3 regions of the Kitasatospora sp. NPDC091207 genome follow, and region 3 is predicted to be linked to each of the others. Evidence: riboswitches for the same ligand, from Rfam matches in the RefSeq annotation. Region 3 holds a riboswitch; each other region holds the start of a gene.

Region 1 (9,371 bases), 250 kb from region 3:
ACGCGTTCGGCGAGTACGGCCTGCCAGCGCGGGCGGATCCGGTCGAGCGCGCCGGCGTTCAGGTCGGCCGCCACCGCCCGGCGGGCCGCCCGGTGTTCGGCGCCGTCCTGGTCGAACAGCAGTCCGCCGTCGGTGAGTCGGGCCGCGGCGCCGCCGGTGGTGCCGGGAGCGGTGCGGTCGAGCGGGACACGGGTGAGTGCCTCGCGGTAGGCCGCGGTGTCGTGCACCAGGACGGTGCGGCCGAGCCGGACGACCGGGCGGCGGCGGGTGGCGCAGAGCAGCGCGAACAGGACGGGGTGGCTGCGCAGGTAGACCCGGCGGTCGCGACGGCGCGCGGCCCGGTCGGCGGCGGGTGCGTGTCCGGCGGGTGCGTTGACGGCGGGCGCGGCGTCGCGGTCGGCGGTCATCCGGCCAGCTCCCGGGCGCAGTGCGCGGCGGCTGCCGCCCGGTCGGGCTTGCGGGAGCGCCCGGCCAGCGGGACGGCACCGAACAGCACGGCGTCCGGCCGGGCACCTCCCATCCGGTCGAGCGGGCCGCGCAGGGCGGCGCGCAGCCGCCGCGGGTCGGCGCCGGGACGCGGCTGGACGAGGGCGACCAGCCGCTCGTCGCCCGGTGCGTCGGGGGCCGGAACACCGACCAGGACGGCGAGTTCGACGTCCGGCAGGTGCAGCGCGGGTTCGTACAGGCCGGGGTAGATGTTCTCGGCGCGGCGCAGCACCATGTCCTTGAGCCGTCCCGCGAGCACGATCCGGCCGTCCGGGCCGAGGGTGGCCCGGTCGCCGGTGCGGACCCAGGGGTCGGGTTCGTCGCCGAGGTAGCGGTGCCGGGCGCCCGGTCCGGCCAGCAGCAGTTCGCCCTCCGGGGTGAGGCCGGTGCGCACCCCGGGCAGCGGGGCGCCGACCAGGTCGCCGGGCCCGGTGTGGGCGCTCTTCTCGGCCTCCTCGACGGCGGCGGCCGGGAACAGCTCGGTGAGCGCGTAGACGCCCCAGGCCTGGTCGGCGCCGGCCTGCTTGACCCGCCGCAGCAGGGCCGCGTCGGCGGGCGCAGAGCCGGTCCAGACCCGGCCGTGGAAGCGGGCGCCGGCGCCGAGGGCGGCGCGCAGCGCCGGCGGGGTGAGGTAGGTCTGGGCCGGGGCCAGCCGGGCGAGTTGGCCGGCCAGCGCCCGCGGGCTCCGGGCCGGGAGGGCCACGGCGGCGCCGGCCGCGAGGGCGGGTACCAGGACGAAGAAGGTGCCGCCGAGCACCACGCTGCCCGGCTGGGGGTCGACCAGCTCCGTGACGGTGCGCAGACCGGCCGCCAGGCCGTCACGGGTGTGCACGACGGCGCGCGGGCGGGCGGTGGTGCCGGAGGTGAAGACGATCACGGCATCGGTGTCCGGGCCGGCGGTGCGCGGCGCGGGCGCGGGGGTGCGGGCGGCCGCGAGCCGGGGCGCGCAGCCGGGCAGCCGGCGGCCGAGGGTGGCGACCGGGCCGAGCGCGGCCAGCCGGGGCAGGGCGAGGTCGGCCCGGCGGGCCAGCGGTCCGGCCCAGCCGGCCACCGCCTGGGCGGCGGCGTCGGCGAGCACCAGGTCCGGCCGGGCCAGGGCGAGCCGGGCGGCCAGGACGTCCGGCCCGGCGGTCGGGTCGAGGACGGCGGTGCGCAGGCCGAGCCGGTGGGCGGCGAGCAGGACGGCGAGGGCCCGGGGGCCGGGGCGGACGGCGACGCCGAGGGTGGCCCCGCCGCCGAGGCCGCGGGCGTGCAGGGCGGCGGCGTAGCGGTCGGCGAGCTCGGCGAGTTCGCCGCGGCGGATCCGGACCCGGGTGGCGCCGGTGCGGCCCCGGCCCAGGACGGCGGGCCGGTCGGGGTGGACGGTGCGCAGGCTGTGGGCGAGCCGGTCGAGCACGGGGCCCTCCTCAACGGGGCTTCGGTCGGTGGGGTGTCGGTCGGTGGGGCTGCGGTCGGTGGGGCGGGGCAGCCCGGTGGGCCGGGTCGGCCCGCGCCGGTTCAGCGGACGTCCACCGAGCGCCGGCCCGCGCCGCGTTCCAGGTACCAGCGGGCGGTGCCGAGCACGCCGTAGGCGCGGATCCGCCGGGTGGAGTTCTGCACCACCATGTCGCGGCGGTGGACGATCGCGGTGGTGTGGCGGCGCACCCGGTTGATGAACATCCGGTCGGTGGGCGACGGCCGGCGCGGCATCCCGCCGACGGCCCGGTACAGCTCGGCGGTGATCGCCATGTTGTTGCCGGCGTGCATCCGGTACGGCGTGCGGTAGCCGTGCCGGCGGCGGTGCGCGGGCCGGATCCGGCCGAAGAACGCGCCGAGCGCGACCAGGACCAGGAACACCGCGCGCCCGGCCGGTCCGTGCTCGTCCCGCCGGGCGGTGACCCGGCCGCAGACCAGCCCGCCGCAGGCCCGCATCCCGGCCCGGGCGGCCGCCGTCCAGCCGGGCTCCGGCAGGCAGTCGGCGTCGGTGCGGGCGAGCAGGGTGGCGCCGTGCGCGATGGCGTACCGGAAGCCGGTGTCGATCGCCGAGCCGACGCCCTTCTCCGGTTCGACCAGCACCTCGACCGGGAACGGCGCCCGGGCGGCGAAGGCCCGGACCTTCGCCACGGTGGCGTCGGTGGAGCCGTTGTCGGCGACCAGCAGGGTGAACGCGCGGTCCCGCTGGGCGGCCAGGGCGGTCAGGGTGTCCTCGATCCGCGCCTCCTCCTGGTAGGCCGGGACGACCACCCACAGGTCCGTCCCGGTGTTCACTAGGCCTCCCACACCATGGTCATCAGGCTCACGCCGCCGCCGAGGCCGATCAGCAGCACCTTGTCGCCAGGGATCAGTTCCGGCTTTATTCGGTCGAGTTGGATGCCCAGTGTGGCGCTGGCGACATTTCCCAGCTCCGGCACGGTGAGCACCAGCTTCTCGGCGGGTACCCCGGTGAGCTCGACGAAGCGCTCCAGGTAGGGGACGGTCACCTGGTGCACCAGCACCCGGGCGTAGTCGTCCCAGCCGAGGCCGGTGCGGGCCGCCACCCTGGTCAGGATGGAGCCGCCGATCTCCTCGAAGACACCGCGCAACTCCTTGCCGCCGCCCCGGAAGTAGCTGTAGTCGTCGCCGCGCGGGTGGCGCGAGCCGCCGCCGGGGATGCCACCGGCCGCCCAGTGCTCGGAGGCGGTCTCGGTCTCGATGTCGAGGATGCCGCCGCGCTCGACCGCCTCGACGACCACGGCCGCGCCGGCGTCGCCGAAGGTGTACCCGGCGAAGCCGTCCCGGAAGTCGGCCGGGCCGTCCGGTGCGCGGCGCATCGCCCGGCTCGGCGTCTCGCCGGTGACCACCAGGGCGCGCCGGGCCCGGCCGGCCAGGATCATCGCGCGGGCCAGGTCGATCCCGTTGAGGAAGCTGTTGCAGGCGTTGCTGACGTCCAGGGCGTGGGCCCGGGAGCCGAGTTCGGCCTGGACGAGGTGGGCGGTCGCGGGTTCGCAGACGTCCCGGGTGGCGGAGGCGTACAGCAGCAGGTCGATGTCGCGCGGGTCCAGACCGCGGGCGTCCAGGGCGTGCCGGGCGGCTCCGACGGCCAGTGTGGAGGCGTACTCGCCCTCGGCCGCGAAGTGCCGGGTGACGATGCCGGTCGCCTTCTCGAACATCCGCTCCGGAAGCCGGAGCCGGCCGCCGGCGGTGACCTCGTCCTGGAGCTGCCGGGAGGTCAGCCGGCGGGCGGGGAGGTGGGATCCGACGGCGGTGATGCCGATCCGGGCGGTGGCTGCTGGGTGCATGCCCCCATGCTCCGGCGGGCGGGACCGCGCCCACCTGAGTACGGGTACTCAGGTGGGCGCGGGCGGCTACCCAATCGTGCCGGGGGAGGGTCTCACCCCTCGACCGGGATCTGCTGGACGGGCACCACGGCGGCCGTCGGGCCCGGCACCGCCGTCGGGCCCGGCACCGCCGTCGCCGCGTCCGCGGCCGGGCCCGACTGCTCCGGCCCGTGCAGGGTGGTGAGCAGCTGGCGGGCCAGACCGAGGCCGGTCCCGCCCATCGTGAGCGCCTTGGCGAACAGCTCGCCCACCCCCTCGGCGCCGTTGAGCAGCACCATGTGCTCGACATTGCCGAAGGACTGCGCGGCTGCCAGCACGATGTCCGGCCACTTCTCCGCCAACTCCTGGGCCACTACCGCGTCCTGGTTCTCCGCGAGGGCGGCGGCCCGGGCCTGGATGCCCGCGGCCTTGGCGAGCCCGATCGCCTTGGCCGCCTCCGCCTCCGCCAGCCCGCGGGCCTCGGCGGCCGCGGCCTCGGCCTGTCCGGTGGCCCTGGTCGCCTCGGCCTCGGCCAGCGCGCGCAGCCTGGTGGCGTCCGCCGCCGCCTCGGCCGCGACCCTGACCTGTCCGGCCTCGGCGGCGGCCTTCAGCTGAGTCTCCTGGGCGTTGGCCTGCGCGGCGGAGATCCGGGCGTCGCGGTCGGCGTCGGCCCGGGTGCGGGTCTCGTACGCCTTGGCGTCGGCGGGCTTGCGGACCTCGATCTGCAGCTGCTGTTCCTTGCGGCGCGCCTCCAGCTCGGCGACCTTCGTCTCCTGGACGACCACCTCCTGCCGGGAGGCGGCCTCGGCGAGCGGTCCGGCCTGCTCGGCCCGGGCGTTGGCGGTGTCGCGTTCGGCCTGGTACGCGGACTGCTGGATGGCGCTGTTGCGGGTCGCCTCGGCCTTGCGGGCGGCGGCCTCCTGCTCCGCCTCGGTGGCCATCCGGTCGGCCTGGGCCTGGGCGATCCGGGCGTCCCGCTGGACGGCCGCGGCGTGCGGGATGGCGAGGTTCTTGATGTAGCCGGTCGGGTCGATGATCTCCTGGATCTGCAGGGTGTCGATGATCAGCCCGAGCTTCTCCATCTCCAGCCCGGAGGCGGCCCTGGTCTCCCCGGTGAGCCGCTCGCGGTCGCGGATCATGTCCTCGACGGTGAGCCCGCCGACGATCGAGCGCAGGTGGCCGGCGAAGACGTTGTGGACCCGCTGGCTGATCAGTTTCTGCTGGTCCAGGAAGCGTCGGGCGGCATTGGCGATCGAGACGTCGTCGTCGCCGACCTTGAAGATCACCACGCCCTTGACCCGGACCGGGATGCCCTGGGTGGTGACGCACTCGACGTTCAGCTCGGCCTCGTTGAGGTCCAGCGAGAGCCGGCGGACACCTTGCAGGCCCGGCGTGACGAAAGTCCCCCGACCGGTGACGATCCGGAAGCCCAGGCCGTCCCCGACCCCCTCGGTCCGGTGCCGGGAGCCCGAGATGATCAGCGCCTCGTTGGGCTCGGCCACCCGCCACATGAGTTTGAAGAGCGTGATTCCCACCAGCAGCACCGCGGCGGCTGCCCCGATGATGACGTACACCATGGTTCAACTCCCCCTCTCGGCACATGAGATGCGCCGATTCGGATTGTCCGCCCGGTACAACCCGAAGAGAAGGGAAAGGACGTGACGGCCCGTCACAAGCCTGTCACGGGAGGACCGGTGCCACGTAGACCGTGCGCGGAGGCTGGTACTCGATCACCACCACCGGTGTCCCGACCGGCAGTCGGTCGCCCGGCACGGCGAGGTAGGCGAGGAACGCCTCCGTGCCCCGGCGTTCCGGAACGTGCACCATCACCTCGCCGACCAGCCCCGCGCCGACCGCCCCGCTGACCCGCCCCGCCAGTCCCACCATGTCGGCCAGTGTGCCACCCCGGTGGGCCGGAAGACCGGTGCGCCGAAAGGCCGGTGCCCGTCCGCCGGTCGACAGGCGGACAGGCACCGGGAACGCCCTGGGCTCAGGACCCGGCGTGCTCGCGACGGCGCCGCACCACGAGGACGGTGGCGAGGCCCACGGCCACCGCGCCGACCGCGCCGGCGGCCAGCGGGGTGGTCGAACCGGCTCCGGTGTGGGCCAGTTGGGTGCCCTGGCCGCCGGTGGCGGCGGTGCCGCCACCACCGGCCGCCGGGCTCGCCGAGGGGCTGGGGGTGCCGGTGGCGGGGACGGTCGGGCTGGTCGGGGTGGTCGTCGGGTCGGGCGTCGACGGCGTGGTGCCCGTGCCGGTCGCCTCGGTGACGGTGATGCCGCCGGAGGCGTTCGCGACGGTCCGGCAGTAGTCCCGGCCGGGCTGCTCGTACGTGAAGGAGGACTGGGCGTTCAGGGAGAAGCCCACCTTCTCCGCGACCGCGTCCCGGCCGGCGGCCAGGCGGAGCCGGAAGGTCAGCGACTCGTCCTTGGCGAGCCGGAAGGTCTGGAGCGGCACCTGGAGCCAGCTGTCACTGCCCTCGACGGGTGTCCCGGTGCTCCAGGCGCCGCCGGGGAACCTCGTCTCCGCGGTGAGGTTCCGGACACCGTGTCCGATCACCGTGAACGTGGAGCTGAACTCGGGCAGGTCGTAGCCCGTGGTGTTGCGGACGGTCACGGTGGACTCGACGGCCGGGCCGCCCTTCACCAGCGAAAGCTCGGGGTAGCCGCTGTCGTTCCAGCTGACCGGGATGGTGGCGACGGGCCGGTGGGCGAAGGTGCAGGGCTGCTCCGTCGGGCTGCCGGTCGGGGTCGGCGTGCCGGTCGGGGTGGCCGACGGTGTGGCGGTCGGCGTGTCCGTCGGTGCGGTGGTCGGCGTGGTGGTGCCCGTGGCGGTCGGTGCCGCGGTCGGGCCGGTGGTCGGGCCGGCGGTGGGCGCCGTGTTCGGTGCCGGGTCGGTGGGGTCGCCGGTCGGTCCGGTGCTCGGCGCGGCACTTCCGGACGGGTTCGAGGCGGCGGCGGCGGGCGTCGCGGTCGGATCGGCGAGCGGGGCGGCGGACGCCGCACCCAGGCCCAGGCCGAGACTCGCGGTAACGGCCGCACAGGCGGCAAGGAGGCGCGAAGTCCTCATGGTGATCCCCCCGATGGTGGCGCAGGTGTTCCGGCGACGTGCCGGTCGTGTGCGCGAACGCGTGCGCGGAGATCGTATCGTCGACGATCAAACGTTCGGGCCGGAGTCGGGTGCCGGGGGACGGACCCCCTCTGGACCAGCGGCGATCCGCTCGCTACGGTGTTGGACGTCATGCGCAGGCAACACCGCCTGCGGACACGGGAGCTCGGAGCACCGGGCTGAGAGGGCGCTGACCGGAACGTCGCTGGACGTGCCGACCGCTGCGTCGACCGCAGGAACCTGACCGGGTAATGCCGGCGTAGGGAGTAGAGGGTCTGATGACCACGTTCGATGCACAGCCGCAGTCTGCCCGGAACCAGGACGCCGGGAGCACGGGCACCGGGAGCACGGGTACCGGCTACCCGACCCCGGCCTGGCGCAAGGCCTACCGCGAAGGGTCCCGCCCCGACCTGCGCGTCCCGTACCGCGAGGTCGTCCTCACCAACGGCCGGACCGTCCCGCTCTACGACACCTCGGGCCAGTACACCGACCCCGCGTACGAGGCCGACGTGCGCCGCGGCCTGCCGCCGTTGCGCGATTCCTGGATCCGCCAGCGCGGCGACGTCGAGGAGTACGACGGCCGGGAGGCCCGCCCGGAGGACGACGGGATCAAGCACACCTCGCCGCGCGGCGGGAACCTGCGCAACCTCGACGCCGTCTTCCCCGGCCGGCCGCGCCGCCCGCTGCGCGGCCGGTCCGGCGCCTCCGTCACCCAGCTCGCCTACGCCAGGCGCGGCGTGGTGACCCCGGAGATGGAGTTCGTGGCCCTGCGCGAGGGCCTGGCCCCGGAGTACGTCCGCGCCGAGGTGGCGCGCGGGCGCGCCGTCATCCCGGTCAACGTGAACCACCCCGAGGTGGAGCCGTCGATCATCGGCACCAACTTCCTGGTGAAGATCAACGCCAACATCGGCAACTCCGCCGTCACGTCCTCGATCGAGGAGGAGGTGGAGAAGATGACCTGGGCCACCCGTTGGGGCGCCGACACCGTCATGGACCTCTCCACCGGCCGCAACATCCACACCACCCGCGAGTGGATCCTGCGCAACTCCCCGGTGCCGATCGGCACGGTGCCGCTCTACCAGGCGCTGGAGAAGGTCGACGGCCGGGCCGAGGAACTCAGCTGGGACGTCTACCGCGACACGATCGTCGAGCAGTGCGAGCAGGGCGTCGACTACATGACCGTGCACGCCGGCGTGCTGCTGCGGTACGTGCCGCTGACGGCCCGCCGCAAGACCGGCATCGTCTCGCGCGGCGGCTCGATCATGGCCGCCTGGTGCCTGGCGCACCATCAGGAGAACTTCCTCTACACCAACTTCGAGGAGCTCTGCGAGATCCTCGCGAGCTACGACGTCACCTTCTCGCTCGGTGACGGCCTGCGCCCCGGCTCGATCGCGGACGCCAACGACGAGGCGCAGTTCGCCGAGCTGCAGACGCTGGGCGAGCTCGGCCGGATCGCGCGCGAACGCGACGTCCAGGTGATGATCGAGGGCCCGGGCCACGTCCCGATGAACAAGATCCGGGAGAACATGGATCTCCAGAAGGAGATCTGCGACGAGGCGCCGTTCTACACCCTCGGCCCGCTCACCACGGACGTCGCCCCCGGCTACGACCACATCACCTCGGGCATCGGCGCCGCGATGATCGCCTGGTGGGGGACGGCGATGCTCTGCTACGTCACCCCCAAGGAGCACCTGGGCCTGCCCAACCGGGACGACGTCAAGACCGGCGTCATCACCTACAAGATCGCCGCCCATGCCGCCGACCTCGCCAAGGGCCACCCCGGTGCCCAGGCCTGGGACGACGCGCTCTCCGACGCCCGCTTCGAGTTCCGCTGGGAGGACCAGTTCAACCTGGCCCTCGACCCGGAGACGGCCCGCGAGTTCCACGACGAGACGCTCCCCGCCGAGCCCGCCAAGACGGCCCACTTCTGCTCGATGTGCGGCCCGAAGTTCTGCTCGATGAAGATCTCGCAGAAGATCCGCGACGAGCACGGTGACGGCTCCAGCGCCGTCGCCACCGAGTTCGACGCCGAGGCGCTGGCCGGCATGCAGGCCAAGTCCGAGGAGTTCGCGGCCCAGGGCAACAAGGTCTACCTGCCGCTGGTGGACTGAGCCCCATTGACTGCGCACCGTCCCGCGTCCCAAAGGGGGGAGTCGCGGGCCGGTGCGCTCGGGTGTCCTCAGGCGTCCCAGGCGCTGACAGTCGGCTCCGCCCACTCCTCGGCCGTCGCTGCCAGGTCGGCCGGCAGCAGTGCGAGAAGGAGGGACCGGCCATCGGCGACGGCCTTCAACGCGGCCTCCTGAGCCTCGTCCTTCGTGTCGAACATGCCTTCGCCCACCATCTCGTTGTGGGGTGGCTCGCCGACCTCGCCGACCCATTGGACGCGCCCGGCCACACCCGGACGTGCGTCAGGCGAGACGGCTCCGGCAGGCCGGTGACGCCACGGGCGGCGGCTCCTTGATCACGTCTTCGATGGTCATGCTTGGGCTCTCCTCATCTCGGCC
Region 2 (9,371 bases), on a different contig from region 3:
GATCAGCACGTCCCCGCCGAGGATCGCCCGGGCGGCCAGCACCGGCAGGTCGTCCTGCCCGAGGTGCAGCACGTCCGGCCGGGCCGCGTGCGCGACGTCGGCGCGGTCGTTGACGGCGAGCAGCTTCCCGTGGCGGCGGCAGGCGTCGGCGAAGACCTCCAGGGCCGCCAGCTCCTGCTTGGCCTCCAAGCCCTTGTCGCGGAGCTGGACGATGTCCACCCCGCCGGCCAGCGCCGCGTCCAGGAAGTCCGCGAGGTCTCCCTGTTCGCGGCGGGCGTCGGTGCAGAGGTACAGCCGGGCGTCGGCGAGCCGCCGGCGCGGTGTGTCCGCCGCCATCAGATCAGCATCGCCTGGGCGCGGCGCTTCACCTCGGTGCCGCGGTTCTCCTGAAGCGCCTGGATCGGGCTGCCGGGCAGCGACGGGTCCTCGGTGAAGAGCCACTCCAGGATCTCCACGTCGTTGTACCCGCAGTCGCGCAGCACCGTCAGCGTGCCGGACAGGTGCTTGACCAGCCCCGGGCCGTCGATGAACGCGGCCGGTACCTGGAGCGACTTGTTCGGACCGCGCCGGACGGCGATCAGCCCGCCGTGCTTGACCAGGTCACGCACCTCGGTGACCCGGACCCCCCACTGCTCCGAGATGTCGGGCAGGTACATCCACTCGGTGACCAGGGACTCAATCTTGCTTTCGATCTCACTCACGTCACCAGACTGCCACCTCCACGGCCCGCCGCGCACCAGGCGTCCGTCCGGACTACCCCGCGACGGCCGACTTCAGCGCCACCGCCGGGTCCGCCGCCCGGACCGGATCGAGCACCGCGGCGCGCTCGACCAGCCGGCGGCCCTGGGTGAGATCGCGCGGGCGGTCCACGGTCAGCAGGGCCCTCAGCACGCCGTCGCGCAGCCACAGCACCGCCCAGGACGGGTCCTGCGGGGAGCCGCGCCGGATCAGCTGTTCGCCCTCGCCGTGCCGCCCGGCGTACTGAACCATCCGACCGAACTGCTCCGACCAGAAGTACGGAACCGGGTCGTACGGCAGGTCCGCGCCGAGCACGGCGGCGGCGGCCGCCCCGCCGGACTGCAGCGCGTGGTCCCAGTGCTGGACGGTCAACCGGGCGCCGGCCCGGACCGACGGGTAGCTCACGCAGTCGCCGGCCGCGTAGACGCCGGGCAGGTTCGTGCGCAGCCGCTCGTCCACCAGGACGGCGCCGGCCTCGTCCAGCGCGACTCCGGAGCCGGCCAGCCAGCCGGTGGCCGGGCGGGCCCCGATGCCGACCACGACCTCGTCGGCGGGCAGGTGGGAGCCGTCCGCCAGCAGCACCGCGCCGGCCTCGACCGCGGCGACCCCCACCCCGCAGCGCAGCTCCACGCCGGCCTCCGCGTACCAGGCCGCCATCGCGTGGCCGATCCCGGCCGGCAGCACGCCGGGGACGGGCGCCGGGCCGGCCTCCACGACGGTGACCTCGCACCCGGCCGCCCGGGCGGCGGTGGCCACCTCGGCGCCGATCCAGCCGGCGCCGACCAGCACCAGGCGCAGGCCCGGGCGGAGCAGGGCACGCAGCGCCAGCGCGTCGTCCAGGGTGTGCAGCAGGTGGGCCCGCTCGGCTCCGGGCAGGGCGCGCGGGGCCGCGCCGGTGGCGATCACCAGGGAGTCGTACGGCAGGTCCCCGCCGTCGGTGCGCAGCACGCCGGGGGTGAGCCCGGTGGCGCGGCGGCCGGTGAGCAGCTCGACGCCCAGCCGGGCGAAGTCCAGGTCGAGCGGGGTGGCGTCGGCCTTGCCGAGCAGCACCTCCTTGGAGAGCGGCGGCCGGTCGTACGGCGGGTGCGGCTCCTCGCCGACCAGGACGATCCGCCCCCGCCACCCGCCCTGCCGCAGGCCCGCGGCGCAGTGCGCCCCGGCCAGCCCCGCCCCGACCACGACCGCCTGATCCGTCCCGCTCAGCTCTGCCACGCCCGTCACTGTACTGGCGCCCGCCGGGGGCGCCGGAGGGCCGTCCGCCACCCCACCCCGGCCCCGCCGCCCACCCCGCCGTCCACCCCTCGTACGCGCCTTCAGCGGCGATGACCCCCGGAGTTATGGTGGGGGCACCATCACGGGAGCCCGGCGGACCGGGCTGAGAGGCGGGCTGACACGGCCTGCGACCGTCCGAACCTGATCCGGGTCATACCGGCGAAGGGAGAGCAGCGACTTTGACACGCTTGGCAGCAGGAACCCACGCCGACGTGCTGGTCGTCGGCGGCGGCATCATCGGCCTCGCCGTCGCCTGGCGGGCGGCCCGGCTGGGGCTGCGGGACATCGCGGTGGTCGACCCGGACCCGGGCGGCGGCGCCGCCCGGGTCGCGGCCGGCATGCTCGCCCCCGTGACCGAGCTCCAGTACGGCGAGGAGCCGTTGCTGCGCCTCGGCATGGCCTCCAACGAGCGCTACGCGGCCTTCGCCGCCGAGCTCACCGAGGCCTCCGGCGGCCAGGACACCGGCTACCGCCGGTGCGGCACCCTGGCCGTCGCCCTCGACTCCGACGACCGCGAGGAGCTGCGCGAGCTGCACGCCTTCCACCGGCGGCTCGGCCTCGACTCGCGGTGGCTGACCGGCCGGGAGGCCCGCAAGCTGGAGCCGATGCTCGCCCCGGGCGTGCGCGGCGGCCTGCACGTCACCGAGGACCACCAGGTGGACGGCCGTCGGCTGGCCAAGGCCCTGGTCCTCGCCTGTGAGCGGGCGGGCGTCCGGCTGCACCGCGCCGAGGCCACCGAGCTGCTGGTCGAGGACGGCCGGGCCGTCGGCGTCCGGCTGGGCGACGCGCGGACCCTGACCGCCGACCGGACCGTGCTCGCGGCCGGCCCCCGCAGCCATCTGCTGCCCGGCCTGCCCGAGGGCGTGCTGCCGGCGATCCGCCCGGTGAAGGGCCAGATCCTGCGGCTGCGGATCCCCCCGGCCTACCGCCCGTTCCTCTCCCGCAACGTCCGCGCGGTGGTGCGCGGCCAGCACCTCTACCTGGTACCGCGGGAGAACGGCGAGCTGGTGATCGGCGCGACCAGCGAGGAGCAGGGCTACGACACCACCGTCACCGCCGGCGGGGTGTACGAGCTGCTGCGCGACGCCCACGAGGTGGTCCCCGGTATCACCGAGCTGCCGCTGGTGGAGACCTCCGCCGGGCTGCGCCCGGGCTCGCCGGACAACGCGCCGCTGCTCGGGCCGACCGCCCTGCCCGGTCTGGTCGCCGCCACCGGCCACTACCGCAACGGCGTCCTGCTCACCCCGGTGACGGCCGACCTGGTCGCCGAGTACCTGGCCACCGGCAGCACGCCCGCGCTCGCCGAGCCGTTCTCCCCCACCCGCTTCACCACGAAGGTCCCCGCATGAGCGAGATCGAACTCACCGTCAACGGCGAACCCCGACGGGTACCCGCCGCCACCACCCTGGCCGAGGTGGTGACCACCCTCAGCCGGGCCAACTCCGGTGTCGCCGCCGCGCTCAACGAGGCCGTGGTGCCGCGCGGTTCCTGGCCCCTGACGCGGCTGGCCGCGGGCGACCGGGTCGAGATCCTCACCGCCGTCCAGGGGGGCTGACCATGGCCGACGACGTGTTCGCCATCGCCGGGACGGCCTTCGGCTCGCGCCTGATCATGGGCACCGGCGGCGCCCCCAGCCTGGAGGTCCTGGAGCAGGCGCTGCGGGTCTCCGGCACCGAGCTGACCACCGTGGCGATGCGCCGGGTCGACGCCACCACCCAGGGTTCCGTGCTGGACGTGCTGACCCGCAACGGCATCCGGGTGCTGCCCAACACGGCCGGCTGCTACACCGCCGGCGAGGCCGTGCTGACGGCCCGGCTGGCCCGCGAGGCGCTCGGCACCGACTGGGTGAAGCTGGAGGTCATCGCCGACGAACGGACCCTGCTGCCCGACCCGATCGAGCTGCTGGACGCGGCCGAGACGCTGGTCGACGACGGCTTCACCGTCCTCCCCTACACCAACGACGACCCGGTGCTGGCCCGGAAGCTGGAGGACGTCGGCTGTGCGGCGATCATGCCGCTGGGCTCACCGATCGGCTCCGGCCTGGGCATCCGCAACCCGCACAACTTCCAGCTGATCGTGGAGAGCGCCCGCGTCCCGGTGATCCTGGACGCGGGCGCCGGCACCGCCTCGGACGTGGCCCTGGCGATGGAGCTGGGCTGCGCCGCGGTGATGCTGGCCTCGGCGGTGACCCGGGCCCAGGAGCCGGTGCTGATGGCCGACGCGATGCGGCACGCCGTCGAGGCCGGCCGGCTCGCCCACCGGGCCGGCCGGATCCCGCGCCGCTTCCACGCCGAGGCCTCCTCGGCGATGGCCGGGCGGGCCGATCTGGACACCCGCGAGCGCCCGGCGTTCTGAGCCGGCGGCGCCCCGGCGGTGTCACAGGCCGGGCACAGACCGCCCCGGGAGCGGTGTCTCCCGGGGCCGGTACCGGCCCCGGGCCCTAGACTCGCCAGGTGGACATGGCACTGCACGACCCGCTGATCGGTACTCTGCTCGACGGCCGGTACCGGGTCGAGGAGCGCATCGCGGCCGGCGGGATGTCCACCGTCTACCGGGGCACCGACACCCGGCTCGACCGGGTCGTGGCGGTCAAGGTGATGCACCCCTCGCTCGCCGGCGACCAGGACTTCACCGGCCGGTTCATCCGCGAGGCCAAGGCGGTGGCCCGGCTCGCGCACCCCAATGTGGTCAATGTCTTCGACCAGGGCGCGGACGGCGCCAACGTGTTCCTCGCGATGGAGTACGTGCCCGGCGGGACCTTGCGCGACCTGCTCCGCGACCGGGGTGCCCTGTCCATCCGGGCCGCCCTGGACATCCTGGAGCCGGTGCTCGCCGCACTCGGCGCCGCCCACCGGGCCGGCCTGGTGCACCGCGACGTCAAGCCGGAGAACGTGCTGATCACCGACGGCGGCCTGGTCAAGGTCGCCGACTTCGGCCTGGTCCGGGTACTGAACGCTGGCGACGGCGCGGCGAGCTCCGGCACCGCGACCACCGGCACCGTCCTCGGCACCGTCTCCTACCTGGCCCCCGAACAGATCCGTCCCGGCGCCGGGACGGACCAGCGGGTGGACGTCTACGCGGCCGGCATCCTGCTGTACGAGATGCTCACCGGCCACCGCCCGCACACCGGCGAGAACCCGGTCCAGGTCATGTACCGCCACCTGCACGAGGACGTCCCGGCGCCCTCGCTGACCGTGCCGAGCGTCGTCCCCGAACTGGACGCGATAGTGGCCGGGGCCTGCGCGCGCGACCCGCGGGCCCGCCCGTACGACGCGGTCGAGCTGCTGGCCGCCCTCCAGCGGGTCCGCCGCGCGCTCACCCCGACCCAGCTGGACGCCGAGCCGCCGGCCTCCACCCGGCCCAGCCCGCGGTACCCGACCAGCGAGCCGACCTCGGTGATCCGGCCGGCCGTCGCGGCGCCCCCGGTCGAGCGCACCAGTGTGCTGGACGTCCCGCCGGAGGTGATGGAGCAGCTGCTCACCGAGCCGCGCCCCTACGACGAGCCGCCGCCGGTGCGCACCCGGCGCCCGGGCCGGTGGCGCCGCCTCCCGCGCAAGCCGCTGATCTGGACGAGCGTCCTGACGGCCGTGGTGCTGCTGGTCGGCGGCACCACCTACGCGCTCTCCGGCGCGCTGTACGCGACGGTGCCCGGCGTGATCGGCAAGGACCGCGCCGAGGCGCAGCGGGTCCTGGACGGCGCGGGGATGCACGGGCGGTTCACCGAGGTGTACAGCGAGAGCGTCCCGGCCGGACAGGTCATCTCCACCGACCCCGGGGTCGGCGCGCGGGCCCGCAAGAGCGACACCGTCGCCGTCACCGTCTCCCGGGGGCCGAAGCGGATCGCCGTGCCCGACCTGGTGGGCCGGCCCGCCGAGCAGGCCGCCGCCGCCCTGGCCGGGGCCCAGCTCGCCCGCGGCAGTGTCACCGAGACGTACCACGACACCGTGCCGGAGGGCTCGGTGATCAGCAGCTCGCCGGTGGCCGGGCAGCAGGTGGCGGAGAACACCCCGGTCTCGCTGGTGGTCAGCAAGGGCATGGTGCCCGTCCCGGACGTCACCGGGATGTCCAAGGACGACGCGGCGAAGGCGCTGCAGGCCGCCGGTTTCGCGATGCAGAGCAGCGGCGTCAACCTGTTCGGCACCGGCAAGGTCTCCAGCCAGTCCCCCGCGGCGGGCGAGCGCCGCCCGCAGCGCTCCGTGGTGACGGTCAACTTCCCCTTCCTCTAAGGATTTTGCCCAGGCTTGGGGTCACCCGGCGTAGCGTGGAACCAGGCCTGCCCGGCCCCGCCTGCCACGGTCAGGAGGGCTGCGGCGCCGGGATCTCCGGACGGGGCTGCGCGGCGGCCGGTACCCGAGGATGTGGTCGTGATGGGCGGACCAGCCGTCGACGGCTTGAGGGAGCGTGTCCGGGGCGCGGTGATCACCCCCGCGGACGAGGGCTACGAGCAGGCCCGCCGGGTCTACAACGGCATGGTGGACCGCCGGCCGGCGGCGGTCGTCCGGGTGGCCAACACCGGGGACGTGATGGCCGCCGTCGACTTCGCCCGGGAGAACGCGCTGGAGCTCGCGGTGCGCGGCGGCGCCCACAGCGCGCCCGGCTACGGCACCTGCGACGACGGCCTGGTGATCGACTTCGCCGACCGGCGCGGTGTCCGGATCGACCCGGTGGGCCGGACGGCCCGCTGCGAGGGCGGCGTCACCTGGGGCGACCTCAACGACGCCGGGTACGCCTTCGGCCTCGGGGTGACCGGCGGGATCATCTCCACCACCGGCATCGCCGGGCTGACCCTCAACGGCGGCTTCGGCCACCTCGCCCGGGGACTCGGGCTGAGCTGCGACAACCTGCTCTCGGCCGACGTGGTCACCGCGGACGGGAGGTTCCGGACGGTGAGCGCGGAGCAGGAGCCGGACCTCTTCTGGGCGCTGCGCGGCGGCGGCGGCAACTTCGGCGTGGTGACGTCCTTCGAGTACCGGCTGAGCCCGGTCAAGGACGTGGTCGCCGGGCCGTTCGTCTACGAGCTGGAGCACGCGGCCGAGGTGCTGCGGTTCTACCGCGAGTACGTCCGGGAGGCCCCCGAGCAGCTGGGCCTCTTCCCCGGGTTCCACCTCGCGCCGCCGCTGCCGTTCATCCCGGAGGACCGGGTCGGCGACCCGTTCATCCTGCTGGTGCCGTGCTGGTCCGGGCCGCCGGAGCGGGCCGAGGCGGTGCTGGCCCCGCTGCGGGACGCGGCGCCGGTGGTCGCCGAGGGGGTGGGTCCGGTGCCGTACCCGGCGTTCGGGGCCGCCTTCGACCCGCTGCTGCCGCCCGGTCTCCAGCAGTACTGGAAGGGCGTCTTCGCGAGCGAGCTGACGGACGGGGCGATCGCCGTGCACACCGAGCACGGCCCGCTGGTGCCCACGGTCCACTCGGCGGTGCACATCTACCCGATCAACGGCGCCTGCCACCGGGTGCCGGCCGCCGCGACGGCCTTCGCGCACCGGGAGGCGACCTTCGCCACCGTGATCGTCGGGGTCTGGCCGGACCCGGCCGACGACACGGCGAACACCGCGTGGGTGCGCGACTACTACGACGCGCTCGCCCCGCACTCCGACGAGGGCGGCTACATCGGCTTCATGGACCACGACGACCAGCACCGGATCGAGGCCAACTACCGGGGCAACTACGCCCGCCTGGCGGAGCTGAAACAGCGGTACGACCCGGGCAACCTGTTCCACCTGAACCAGAACATCCGGCCCTGACCGTCCCGCCCGTCCCGGCTACCGCAGCGGGCCGTCGCCCGGCTCCTCCTGGTAGGAGAAGCGCTGCTCGCGCCACGGGTCGGCCAGGTTGTGGTAGCCGCGCTCCTCCCAGAAGCCGCGCCGGTCCGCCCGCATGTACTCGACCGCCCGCACCCACTTGGGCCCCTTCCAGGCGTAGAGGTGCGGGACGACCAGGCGGACGGGGAAGCCGTGCTCGGCGGTGAGCGGCTCGCCGTTGCGGTGGGTGGCGAAGAGCGTCGCCGGGTCGGCGAAGTCGGCCAGCCGCAGGTTGGCGCTGTAGCCGTACTCGGCCCAGACCATCACATGGGTGACACCGGGCGCCGGAGGCACCCGCTCCAGCACGACGGAGGCCGACACGCCGGTCCACTCGCTGCCGAGAATCGAGAACTTGGTCACGCAGTGGAAGTCGGCGCGGACGGTCGTGCGGGGCAGCGTGTTGAAGCCGGCGAAGTCCCACCGGTGCTTCTCCGCCGAGGCGGTGGCACCGAACACCTGGAAGTCCCAGGTCAGCGGCTTGAAGCGGGGCACGGGCCCGTAGTGCAGGGCGGGCCAGCCGCGTTGCGTCCGCTGGCCCGGAGGGAGCCTCGGGTCAGACGGCGGAAGTGGTTCTTGTTCGGACTGACCCATGGCTCCATGGTGACAGACGGCGGACAACGCCCGACGCACGCCCCTTTCGGGCATCGCACGCCCCGCCCGGACGGCTCATTGAACGCCCAAATCGGATATTCCGACACATGTCCTACTGAGTGTGAACTTACTGGAATTTCGCCCCGGCGCGGTGCCAGGATGCGTGCAGCCGGTGGGTACGGCCGTGATTCCCGGACGCGAAGCAGGAAGGCACCGCCATGAAGGGCGACGCAGAGGTCATCGAATTCCTCAACGAGCAGCTCACCGCCGAGCTGACCGCCATCAACCAGTACTTCCTGCACGCGAAGATGCAGGAGAACTTCGGCTGGACGAAGCTCGCCAAGTACACCCGCCACGAGTCCTTCGACGAGATGAAGCACGCCGAGACCCTCACCGACCGGATCCTCTTCCTGGACGGGCTGCCCAACTACCAGCGGCTCTTCCACGTCCGGATCGGCCAGACCGTCAAAGAGATGTTCGAGGCCGACCGGCAGGTCGAGGTCGAGGCGATCGACCGGCTGAAGCGCGGGATCGTGGTGATGCGGGCCAAGAACGACGTCACCTCGGCGAACATCTTCGAGGACATCCTGGCCGACGAGGAGCACCACATCGACTACCTCGACACCCAGCTGGAACTGCTGGAGAAGCTCGGGGAGGCGCTCTACCTGGCCCAGCTGATCGAGCAGCCGGAGTCCTGACCCCCCGGCCGTGCCCTCAGGCCGCGCGCAGCGACCGGACCGGCAGCGCGGCCGGGGCCTGGGCACCGCCCTGCGGGGCGGCCTCCGCCTCCGAGTCGGCGAGCCCCAGCTTGGCCGCCAGCCGGGCGGTCGGGCAGGGCCGCGCGCCGTGCTCGCCGAGCAGCGCCTGGATCCGGCGCACGCAGGAGCCGCAGTCGGTGCCGGCCCTGCAGCCCCGCGCGATCTGGCGCGGGGTGTTGGCACCCGCGTCGATCTCCTTCTTCACCTGGGCCTCGGT
Region 3 (9,371 bases):
GCTCGCCCAACTGCCTTGGGTGCCGGGCTCGTTGCGGTACCACGGGTCGGGCGGCTTCCTGCCGCTGCCGCCCGGCGGCGGGGCGGGCGGCGGGGTGCGCTGGGTGCTGCCGCCGCGCCCGGCGGCCGACGGCGGCGTGTGGCTGCCCGAGGTCGGGCCGCTGCTGGGGGAGTTGGTCGAGGCGACGGTGCAACTGGACAGCGGGCGCTCGGCGTACTGACCGGGGCTTCCGCCGGCTTCCGTCGCGGCGCGGGCCGGGCTGCCGCCGGGCTTCCGTCACGGCTTTCGTCGGCGCCGGGCCGGTGCGCCGGCGGGGGCCCGGGCCGGAGGCGTTCACGGGCGGCGGCGGCGCGGGCCGGGGTGCCGGTCGGGCCGGTGTGCTGATCGAACCGGGCGCTGATCGGGCACGGTTCACCGGCCGGGCCCGGAAAACAAAAGATCCGGCCGCTGGCGACGGGGGATGCACCAGCGACCGGACTCTTTAGACAGTAACAAGGATCCGCGCCCGCGCCAATTTCCAAGAGCCCCTGCCCGCCCGGAAATTGCGGTACCAGCGGCCAATGTGACGCGTATCACCCGGATCCGAGTGACCTTTAGTTCAAAGTGACCTGACGGTTCACCAGGTTGGCGCGCGCCCGTCGCTCCTCACCGGTCAGCGGCGCGGGCTCGGCCAGCGTCGCGGCGAGCCGCTCGGCGAACTCGGCGGCCGGCTTCTCGCAGTCGGTGCCGGTCATGGCGAGCGGCAGGTCCCAGACCGGGACGGTCAGACCGTGCGCGCGGAAGGAGCCGACCAGGCGGGTGTCCGGGCCGAGCGAGGACTGGTCGGCGGCGGTGAGCCGGGCCAGCGCGTCCAGCAGCTGCTCCTCCGGCACGGTCATCACCCAGCGCAGGTGGTTCTTGTCCGGGGTGCCGCACCAGTACGCGGAGTCCACGCTGCTCAGCTTCTCGGTCGGGATCGCCGAGGCGTTGGCGCGCTCCAGCGAGGCGGCCACCTCGCCCGTCGCCGTCTCGGCGTCCTCCAGCCAGAACTCGAAGCCGGTGTGCACGGCGGGCGTGAAGTCGGCGGAGGTGTCCAGCAGGTCCTGCAGGCGGCGGCCGCCCGGGACGGTCCGGCGGGCGGGGACGGGCGAGCCCGGCTCGGCGGCCAGCGCCAGCTCCAGCGCGTCCGCCAGGTCGCGGCTCAGGTCGCCGGAGGCGGACTGGGTCTGCAGGCCGAGCAGGATCGAGCCGTCCTGGCGGCGCAGCGCCGGCCAGGCCAGCGGCAGCACGGTGGCCAGCGTCACCGACGGGACCTCGCCGTTGGCGGCCTCGGCCACCCCGGCGGCCAGCGTCAGCGGCACGGTCGCGGCCGGGACCAGCTCGCGCAGGGCGACCCAGTCGGCCTCGCCGGCCAGGCCCTCGAACGGGCGGTGCACCAGCTCCTGCACGGCGTGCGAGGCCTCCCGGCCGTGGCAGGCCTTGTACCGGCGGCCCGAACCGCACGGGCAGTCTTCGCGGGCTCCGACCACGGGGATCTCACCCGTGACGGCGGTGGTGGACTGGCTGCGCTGCGGCGCCTTCTTGGCGGCCTTCTTGCCCATGGTGCGGCTCTCCCGGGGACGGTTTCGGTGTGCTCCGGGCAGCCTACTGACGTTCCCCCGGCACGTGGGCACGCGCCGGGGCGGGGAGTGCCCCGCGACGGGGCGGCGGGGCGGCACCGGACCGGGGGCCGCCGGACCGCGCCGGCCGGGCGCGCGATGGGGCGCGGGGCCCGCCGCACGGGGGCGGGAGGGGGGCGGTCGCCGCCGTACCCGAGGGGCCCCGGGCGGGAGCGCTGTCCGCCGCGGTCAGGCGCTGCGGGCGTCACCGCCGGTCCGCCGGGCGTGGCGGGCCCGGGCGGGCAGGGCGGCCCAGACCGTGACCTCGCCGGGCGCGTCGCGCACGCCCCAGTCGCTGGCCAGCTGGTCGACGATGCTCAGCCCGCGGCCGCCGCGCGAGGTCAGCGACGGGCTGGCGGGGGACGGCCGGGTCTGCGCACCGCCGTCGGTCACCTCCAGGGTGAGGATCCCGTCCGCGTGCATCTGCCAGCGGACCAGGACGCCGCCGTCGCCCTCGCCGTCGTCGGGCCGGGCCGGGGACCCGTGCGACGGGCCCGGGGCACCTGATGTGGCTGAGGCACCTGATGTGCCCGACGTGCTCGACGAGGGGGCGCCGGGCGCCCTGAGCGGTTCGGCCGGGCCCGACGGGACGCCGACGAGTATCTGGTCGACGATCTCCGCCCGGGCGTTGCGTCCGAGTACGGGCAGCGGGCCGAGTGGCCGTGCGTAACGACATGCATTGCTCAGCAGCTCGGAAAGGATCAGAACAGCATCATCAATGACCGGTTCGGGTATCTCCCGGTCACCGAGATCTCGACGCAGTCGGCGCCGTGCGACCCCGACACTCGATGGGCCGTGCGGCACTGCCATGGTCGATGAAGTCGGCACTTCACGCGCCACCATCAACGCCACCCCCGGACCTCCTTCAGCGTATGCCGAGGGATGGATGCCCCTTGGTAATGCGTCGGAAACGACCGCGCGGCGATCCCGCGCGGACATTTCAAGCCGGGCGACGCACGGTGCGCGGCAGGTGATTCCGCGCTCACCCTCTGTCGCGGGAACGCATAATCTCCGCCAGAAAACGACAGGGAAAGGTTTGAGTCCCTACCAAAACGATCGCCGACCGGTGGGCCGACGTGTCGGACGAGGCCGGAGTGTGGCGGGTGGCCAACGGGCCCGGTGGGTTCTGGGGGACGGCCGAGGCCCGAGGGGCCGGCCCGGAGGTCCACGGGGCCCGCAGGCGGTGAACGGCTCACCGGCCGAGCTGGGCCAGCACCTCCGCCGGGCGGTTGGTGATGATCGCCGAGACCCCGAGCTCCAGGCAGAGCTGGACGTCGGCGGGCTCGTCCACGGTCCAGACGTGCACCTGGTGACCCAGCTCCCGCAGCCGCGTCACCAGCCGGGGCCTGGCCCGCACCAGGTCGATGCCCGGGCCGGCGATCCGGGCCCCGCCCGGCAGCGCGGCGCCGGGCCGCAGCCGGCCCTGCAGGGGCAGCGTCCGCTCGAACAGGAACACCCGCGGGTACTCCGGGGCGGCAGCGGCCACCCTGGCCAGGGCCAGCGAGGAGAAGCTCATGATCCGGGCCTGCGGGCGGTCGCCCTCCGGCGTCCCACCGATCTTGAACCGGTCGAGCATCCGCAGCAGCTCGGCCTCCACCCGGCCGCGGAAACGGACCGGGTGCTTGGTCTCGATCGCCAGGTCCACCGGGCGTCCGCAGTCGGTGACCAGCTCCAGCAGGCTCTCCAGCCGCAGGACGCCGCGCAGGGCCGGGTCCCGGCTCGGCTCGCCCGTCTTCCAGGCGCCGAAGTCGTGCGCCTCCAACTGGGCCAGCGTCATCGAGGAGACCGTGCCGCGGCCGTCCGAGACCCGGCCGATCCGGCGGTCGTGCACGCAGACCAGATGCCCGTCGGCCGTCACCCGGACGTCGCACTCGACCGCGTCCGCGCCCTCGTCGAGCGCCCGGCGATAGGCCGCCAGCGTGTGTTCGGGCAGGGCGTGCGAGGAACCGCGGTGGGCGATCACCTGGACGGACGGCGCGGTGCGCGCCGCCGCCGGGGAGAGGTCGGGGCTGGTCACGCCGTCCACGATAGGCGGCGGAAGTGACACCGAGGCGAAGACGACCCCAACCTGCGGGGCCGTCTTCGCCGCGGTGCGCAGTGCGCGGTGCGCGGTTGTTCGGCCCGGGGCCGGTCGGGCCGGTCGGGTCAGGCCGCGGTGGTGCGCCGGGTGAGCGGGGTGAGCGCCCAGGTGGCCAGGGCCGGCACCAGGAAGCCGAACAGCGAGGCCGAGGTCCACTCCTGGGGCGTGAAGTGCAGCGCCTCCTGGACGGACGTCCAGAAGTCCGTCCACCAGCCGGCGATCGCGGTCGGCGCGATCACCTGGTAGACGGCGAAGCCGAGCGCCCAGGGCAGCAGCATCAGCCAGCGGGACGGCGCGTCGGCGGCGAGGTTCCAGCCGCGCCGTCCGGCACCGAGGAAGTAGTCGACCGCCAGCACCGCGAACATCGGCACGAACACCGAGCCGATCAGGCCCAGGAAGGCGTAGTAGGAATCGGTGAACTCGGTGATCTGCAGCGCCAGCACGGTGATCAGCAGACCGGTGCCGCCGGTCAGCACCCGGCGGTCCACCTTCGGCAGCAGGTTGTGGACCGACATCGCGGTCGAGTAAACGTTGGCGAAGGACTGGTCGGTCTCGCGCAGCACCAGTACCAGCAGGAAGAGCCAGCCGGCCCAGACGCCCAGGAAGGAGTCGAAGATCCGGGTGGCGTCGCCGTCGGCCTGCAGCAGCGCGACCAGGCCGAGCACGTAGCACCAGACCTGGGCGACGGTGTAGCCGGAGAAGCTGCCCCAGAACGCGGAGCGGGCGGTGCGCGAGTGCCGGGTGTAGTCGGCGGCCAGCGGGACGAAGGAGATCGACACCGCGATCATCGCGTCGGTGGCCCGGAGGAAGCCGTGCCAGTTGCCCGCGCCCGGGTCGGACACGCCGCCCCGGCCCAGCTGGACGGTGAAGTACACCATCGCCACCGCGACGGCGGCGGCGACGAAGCGGCGCAGTACCGCGATGGCGCCGAGCGGCCAGATGGTCAGCGCGGTGGTCACCGCGCCCGCCAGCACGACGAAGACCCAGCGGTAGCCCTCGGTGTGCGCCACCGTCTGCGCGCCCATCGCGATGACCAGCAGCTCGTACACGCCCCAGCCGATGCACTGGACGATGTTCAGCACCGTCGGCACGTAGGAGAGCTTCGTCCCGAACAGCCCGCGCAGGTTGGCCATCGCCGGTGCGCCGGTCCGGGCCCCGATCAGCGCGGCCACGCCGAGCATCGCGGTGCCGACCACGGTGCCGACGGCGATCGCGGTCACGGCGGCGGCCAGCGACAGCTCGCTGCCCGGCGCGCCGAGCACGGTGGCGGCGGTGGTGAAGCCGATCAGGCTGACGCCGAGGTTCATCCAGAGCGCGAAGTGGTCCCGGAAGCGCAGCGTGCGCGGCGGCTCGGTGTCCAGGACGAACGGGGCCTCGACCCGGTCGGTCCGCTCCGGGTGGTCCAGCACGGCGGTGGCGGTGCCCGTGGAACCGGGTGCGCCGTCGGCGACGTCGGAAGGAGCGGTGGACGACTCGGGGAAATCCTTGGACGCGGGCGCGCCCGAAGAAGAGGATGGCGAAGCAGGCGGCATGGCCGATACTCCCTACGCCGGCATTACCCGGACAGGTTCCGGCGGTCTGCGCCCCCTCGACGGTCCGTCCACGGATGCCGTGGCGTACGGTCGACCGGCGCACTCTCAGCCTGGTGGGTCCAAGCTCCCGCGTGTCAGTTTTGAGCGACAGGCTAACCGGCGCGGGGGTGAACGCCAAGGCCAGGCGTCGGGCGGTCCGCATCGCGGGACGCGCGGGGCGTGCCCCGAGGGGTGTTCAGCGGGGCGTCCTGAGGGTCCTGCCCGGGGCCGGCCGGCGGCTGGTCGGGGGGCGCCGGAGGGGGCCGTTGTCGGGCCGGGCTAAGGATTCTTATGACTTCTTCAGAGGGGTCCTTACGGCAATCGAATCGAGTGTGCGAAAAACTATGGTCGTTGGTCCTGTCAGCTATGGAGGTCGTCCGTGAGCACCGAGCGCGAGGTTGGGCCCACCGGGCCACAGGGGGAGCAGCCCTCCGACGGCCAGGGGGTCGTGGGTCCCGCTCATGACGGTCCGGCGCCCGCCGCCCCGGCCACACCGGAGTCCGGCGGGTTCACGCCGACGCTGGCGTTCAGCAAGGTCGGCGCCCCGGAGCCGGCGCCCGCCGCTCCGGCCGAACCGGTCGCGGCTCCGGCTCCCGCGCCGGTCGCGGCCGAGGCCGGGTACATCGACGCACCTCCGCCGGTGCTGCCGCCCGTGCCGGCCGCGCCCGCGGCCCCGGTGGCGGCCCCCGCCGCCGCGCCGGTCGCCAACCCGTACGCCACCCCGGGCACCCCGGTCGCGGTGGCGGCCCACGACCCGTACGGCGCCCCGGCCGCGCACCCCGCGCCGGCCGCGCACCACCCGTTCGGCGCCGGCCAGCCGCTCGGCGGCTGGGGCGCCCACGACGCCCCGCCCGGCGGCCCGGGCGGCCCGGGCTACCCGGGCGGACCGCTCGGCTACCCGGCCGAGTACCCCGGCGCCCCCGAGCCCGGCGGCCCGCGCAAGAAGCGCGGCGGCCTGATCGCGCTGATCGCGGCCGTCGCCCTGGTCGCCGGTGTGGCCGGCGGCGCGCTCGGCGTCACCGTCGCGGACCGCGACGGTGGCCGCTTCTCCGCCTCGGACGACCACAGGAGCACCACCGTCCAGGCGAACAACACCCAGAAGAACGAGCCCGCCCCCGGCTCCGTCGCGGGCATCGCGCAGAAGGCGCTGCCCAGCGTCGTCACCATCAAGGCGCAGGGCAACGGCGAGTCCGGCACCGGCACCGGCTTCGTCTTCGACACCGAGGGCCACATCCTCACCAACAACCACGTCGTCGCGCCCGCCTCCAACGGCGGCAAACTGACCGTCAAGTTCGCCGACGGCAGCTCCTACAACGCCTCGGTGCTCGGCCGCGCCGAGGGCTACGACGTCGCCGTGGTGAAGCTCGACAGCCCGCCCAAGGACAAGCTGACGCCGCTTCCGCTGGCCGACTCCGACAAGGTCAACGTCGGCGACTCCACGATCGCCATCGGCGCGCCGTACGGCCTGGAGTCCACCGTCACCACCGGCATCATCAGCGCCAAGGACCGTCCGGTCGCCTCCGGCGACGAGACCGGCGCGCAGTCCTCCTACATGAACGCCCTGCAGACCGACGCCTCCATCAACCCCGGCAACTCCGGCGGCCCGCTGCTGGACGCCGGCGGCGCGGTGATGGGCATCAACTCGGCGATCCAGTCCAACACGTCCAGCACCGGCCGGGCCGGCAGCATCGGCCTGGGCTTCGCCATCCCGATCAACCAGGCCAAGTGGGTCGCCGAGACGCTGATCAAGACCGGCAAGCCGGTCTACGCCAAGCTGGACGTCCTGCGCAACGACGACTACAAGGGCGACGGCGCGCAGATCCAGACCCGCGACATCCAGGGCACCCCGGCCGTCACCCCCGGCGGCGCCGCCGACAAGGCCGGTCTCAAGCCCGGCGACGTCATCACCAAGCTCGGCGGCAGCCCGATCGAGAACGGCCCCGCCCTGGTCAGCAAGATCTGGACGCACAAGCCCGGCGAGACCGTCGACGTCGAGTACACCCGCAACGGCCAGACCCTCACCACCAAGGTCACCCTCGCGGAGCGCGTCGGCGACTGAGCCCGCCCGGAAACGGGTGCACCGAACCCCGTCGGACCCGTTAGGCTGACCTCCGCCTGGAGAGCTGCCCGAGCGGCCTAAGGGAACAGTCTTGAAAACTGTCGTGCGGTGACCCCGTACCGTGGGTTCGAATCCCACGCTCTCCGCTGGTTGGAGAACCATCTGCTCAAGGCGGGTGCCGGAAGCTTCCGGCACCCGCCTTCCGCGTTTCCGGGGCGAGTTCACCTGAACGGGGGGTTTGGGGCGGAGGCGTCCTCGTGGGGAGCTGAGGGTTCGTGTGCCGGGGGTAAGGGGCGGACTGCCCTGGGCCCGGCGAGGAGAGACGGATGGCCTGGTACCCCGGCGCTGAGAAGCTGGAGCTTCAGCCCGAGTCGGACGAGCAGCCGGCGATCGTGCCGACGCAGGTGATCTTCCACAGCATCGCGGCGCCGTGGGCGCCGCGCCGAATCTACGAGTACTGGCGGGACTCGACCAATCTGGAGTCGCACTTCGGGGTCGGCTACGACGGCAGTGTGGGCCAGTTCATCGGCACCGAGACCCGGGCGGACGCCAATATGGCGGCCAACCGCAGGGCCGACGGCACCGGAGCGGTGAGCATCGAGTCGGCCAGCGACGACCAGAGCACCGACCCGTGGACGGACGCGCAGGTCGCCGCGCTGATCGCGCTGGGGGTCTGGCTGCACCGGCAGCACGGCATCCCGGCGCGGGTCTGCCGCACGGCGGACGATCCGGGCTTCGGCTTCCACCGGCTGTTCCCGGAGTGGTCGGACGGCGGCACGGCCTGCCCCGGTGACGCCCGGGTGCGGCAGTTCCACACCGTCGTCCTGCCCGGCATCGTCGCCGGTGGGGGCGGTGCCCCGTTGCCGCCGCCGCGGTCGGACTCCGGGCCGGCCCGGAACCGGGTGACGATCAACGGGCTGGAGTACGGCTACGGCGCGCACGGGCCGCAGGTCCGCGAGGTGGGCGAGGCGCTGGTGGCGGCCGGGCACGGCTCGCACTACACGGCCGGTCCGGACGAGGACTGGCGTGACGCCGACACCCTCAACTACCAGGACTACCAACGTAGTCTGGGCTACTCGGGCAGTGACGCGGACGGTGTCCCGGGGGTGGACTCGCTGCGCCGGCTGCTCGGCCGGCTGCCCTCGCCGCGCCGCGTCTCGCTGGCCCACATCGTCACGGCGGCCCGGACGGACCCGGGTGCCGAGCAGGGCCACCAGACCTACGGAGGTGAGGTCCGGATCGTCGAACAGGCGCTGGCCGACGAGGGGTACCTGGAGCAGCGCTGGGTGGACGGCTCGCTCGGCAGCAGGTCCGTGCAGGCCTACGCGGACTTCCAGCGCAGCCTCGGCTACGCGGGGTCGGACGCCAACGGCATCCCCGGTCAACGCAGTCTGCGGGAGTTGGGGGCGCGGCGCGGGTTCGACGTCACGGACTGACGGGCGGCCGGACTGACGGGCGGCCGGACTGACGGGCGGCCGGGGCGGGCCGCGGGCCCGGCCGTGGGCGCCGGTGCTTGACCATGACACGGTGTGAGGGTCTGCACTGGAGGCATCATGTTCAACATCGGAGACTTCGCCAAGCACGGCCGGGTGTCGGTCCGGATGCTGCGTCACTACGACGCGATCGGGCTGTTGCGCCCGGCCCGTGTCGACCCGGTCAGCGGGTACCGCTGCTACGAGGCCGCCCAGCTCGCCCGACTCAACCGCGTCATCGCCCTCAAGGACCTCGGCTTCACCTTGCAGCAGGTGGGGGCTGTCCTGGACGAGCGGCTGGACGTGACCGAGCTGCGCGGGATGCTGCGGCTGCGGCAGGCCGAGCTGGCCGCCGCGATGGCGGCGGACGCCCAGCGGCTGACCCGGGTCGAGGCGAGGCTCCGGACGATCGAGAGTGAGGGAACCATGCCTGCACAGGACGTCGTGGTGAAGCGGGTGCCGTCGGTCCGGGCGGCGGAGCTGACCGCGGTCGCGCGCAGCTATGAGCCAGAGGACATCGGACCGGTGATCGGCCCGCTGTTCGGGGAGCTC

What was found. Region 3 has a riboswitch for thiamine pyrophosphate ahead of ACIQTO_RS01255 (purine-cytosine permease family protein). Riboswitches for the same ligand answer to the same signal wherever they lie in the genome.
Region 1: it holds a riboswitch for thiamine pyrophosphate, as region 3 does, so the genes downstream of both, thiC (phosphomethylpyrimidine synthase ThiC) here and ACIQTO_RS01255 (purine-cytosine permease family protein) in region 3, are expected to answer to the same signal.
Region 2: it holds a riboswitch for thiamine pyrophosphate, as region 3 does, so the genes downstream of both, thiO (glycine oxidase ThiO) here and ACIQTO_RS01255 (purine-cytosine permease family protein) in region 3, are expected to answer to the same signal.

What each region holds. Positions count from the first base shown of each region.
Region 1 covers NZ_JBIVVS010000001.1:24,197-33,567, reverse strand. The annotation lists gene ACIQTO_RS00175 (cytochrome P450) at 1-407, opposite strand, end outside; gene ACIQTO_RS00170 (class I adenylate-forming enzyme family protein) at 404-1,882, opposite strand; gene ACIQTO_RS00165 (glycosyltransferase) at 1,984-2,733, opposite strand; gene ACIQTO_RS00160 (3-oxoacyl-ACP synthase III family protein) at 2,733-3,743, opposite strand; gene ACIQTO_RS00155 (SPFH domain-containing protein) at 3,836-5,338, opposite strand; gene ACIQTO_RS00150 (hypothetical protein) at 5,442-5,648, opposite strand; gene ACIQTO_RS00145 (LPXTG cell wall anchor domain-containing protein) at 5,752-6,828, opposite strand; TPP riboswitch at 7,016-7,150, shown strand; gene thiC (phosphomethylpyrimidine synthase ThiC) at 7,146-8,978, shown strand; gene ACIQTO_RS00135 (hypothetical protein) at 9,047-9,193, opposite strand.
Region 2 covers NZ_JBIVVS010000002.1:416,789-426,159, forward strand. The annotation lists gene thiE (thiamine phosphate synthase) at 1-336, opposite strand, end outside; gene ACIQTO_RS06530 (Rv2175c family DNA-binding protein) at 336-701, opposite strand; gene ACIQTO_RS06535 (NAD(P)/FAD-dependent oxidoreductase) at 754-1,959, opposite strand; TPP riboswitch at 2,083-2,195, shown strand; gene thiO (glycine oxidase ThiO) at 2,199-3,359, shown strand; gene thiS (sulfur carrier protein ThiS) at 3,356-3,565, shown strand; gene ACIQTO_RS06550 (thiazole synthase) at 3,568-4,365, shown strand; gene pknB (Stk1 family PASTA domain-containing Ser/Thr kinase) at 4,470-6,236, shown strand; gene ACIQTO_RS06560 (FAD-binding oxidoreductase) at 6,378-7,748, shown strand; gene ACIQTO_RS06565 (sulfite oxidase-like oxidoreductase) at 7,767-8,396, opposite strand; gene bfr (bacterioferritin) at 8,615-9,094, shown strand; gene ACIQTO_RS06575 (bacterioferritin-associated ferredoxin) at 9,111-9,371, opposite strand, start outside.
Region 3 covers NZ_JBIVVS010000001.1:276,984-286,354, forward strand. The annotation lists gene ACIQTO_RS01235 (bifunctional DNA primase/polymerase) at 1-220, shown strand, start outside; gene ACIQTO_RS01240 (DUF5926 family protein) at 594-1,580, opposite strand; gene ACIQTO_RS01245 (ATP-binding protein) at 1,827-2,480, opposite strand; gene ACIQTO_RS01250 (glycerophosphodiester phosphodiesterase family protein) at 2,830-3,654, opposite strand; gene ACIQTO_RS01255 (purine-cytosine permease family protein) at 3,783-5,249, opposite strand; TPP riboswitch at 5,242-5,390, opposite strand; gene ACIQTO_RS01260 (S1C family serine protease) at 5,668-7,347, shown strand; tRNA gene ACIQTO_RS01265 (tRNA-Ser) at 7,406-7,493, shown strand; gene ACIQTO_RS01270 (peptidoglycan-binding protein) at 7,674-8,783, shown strand; gene ACIQTO_RS01275 (MerR family transcriptional regulator) at 8,901-9,371, shown strand, end outside.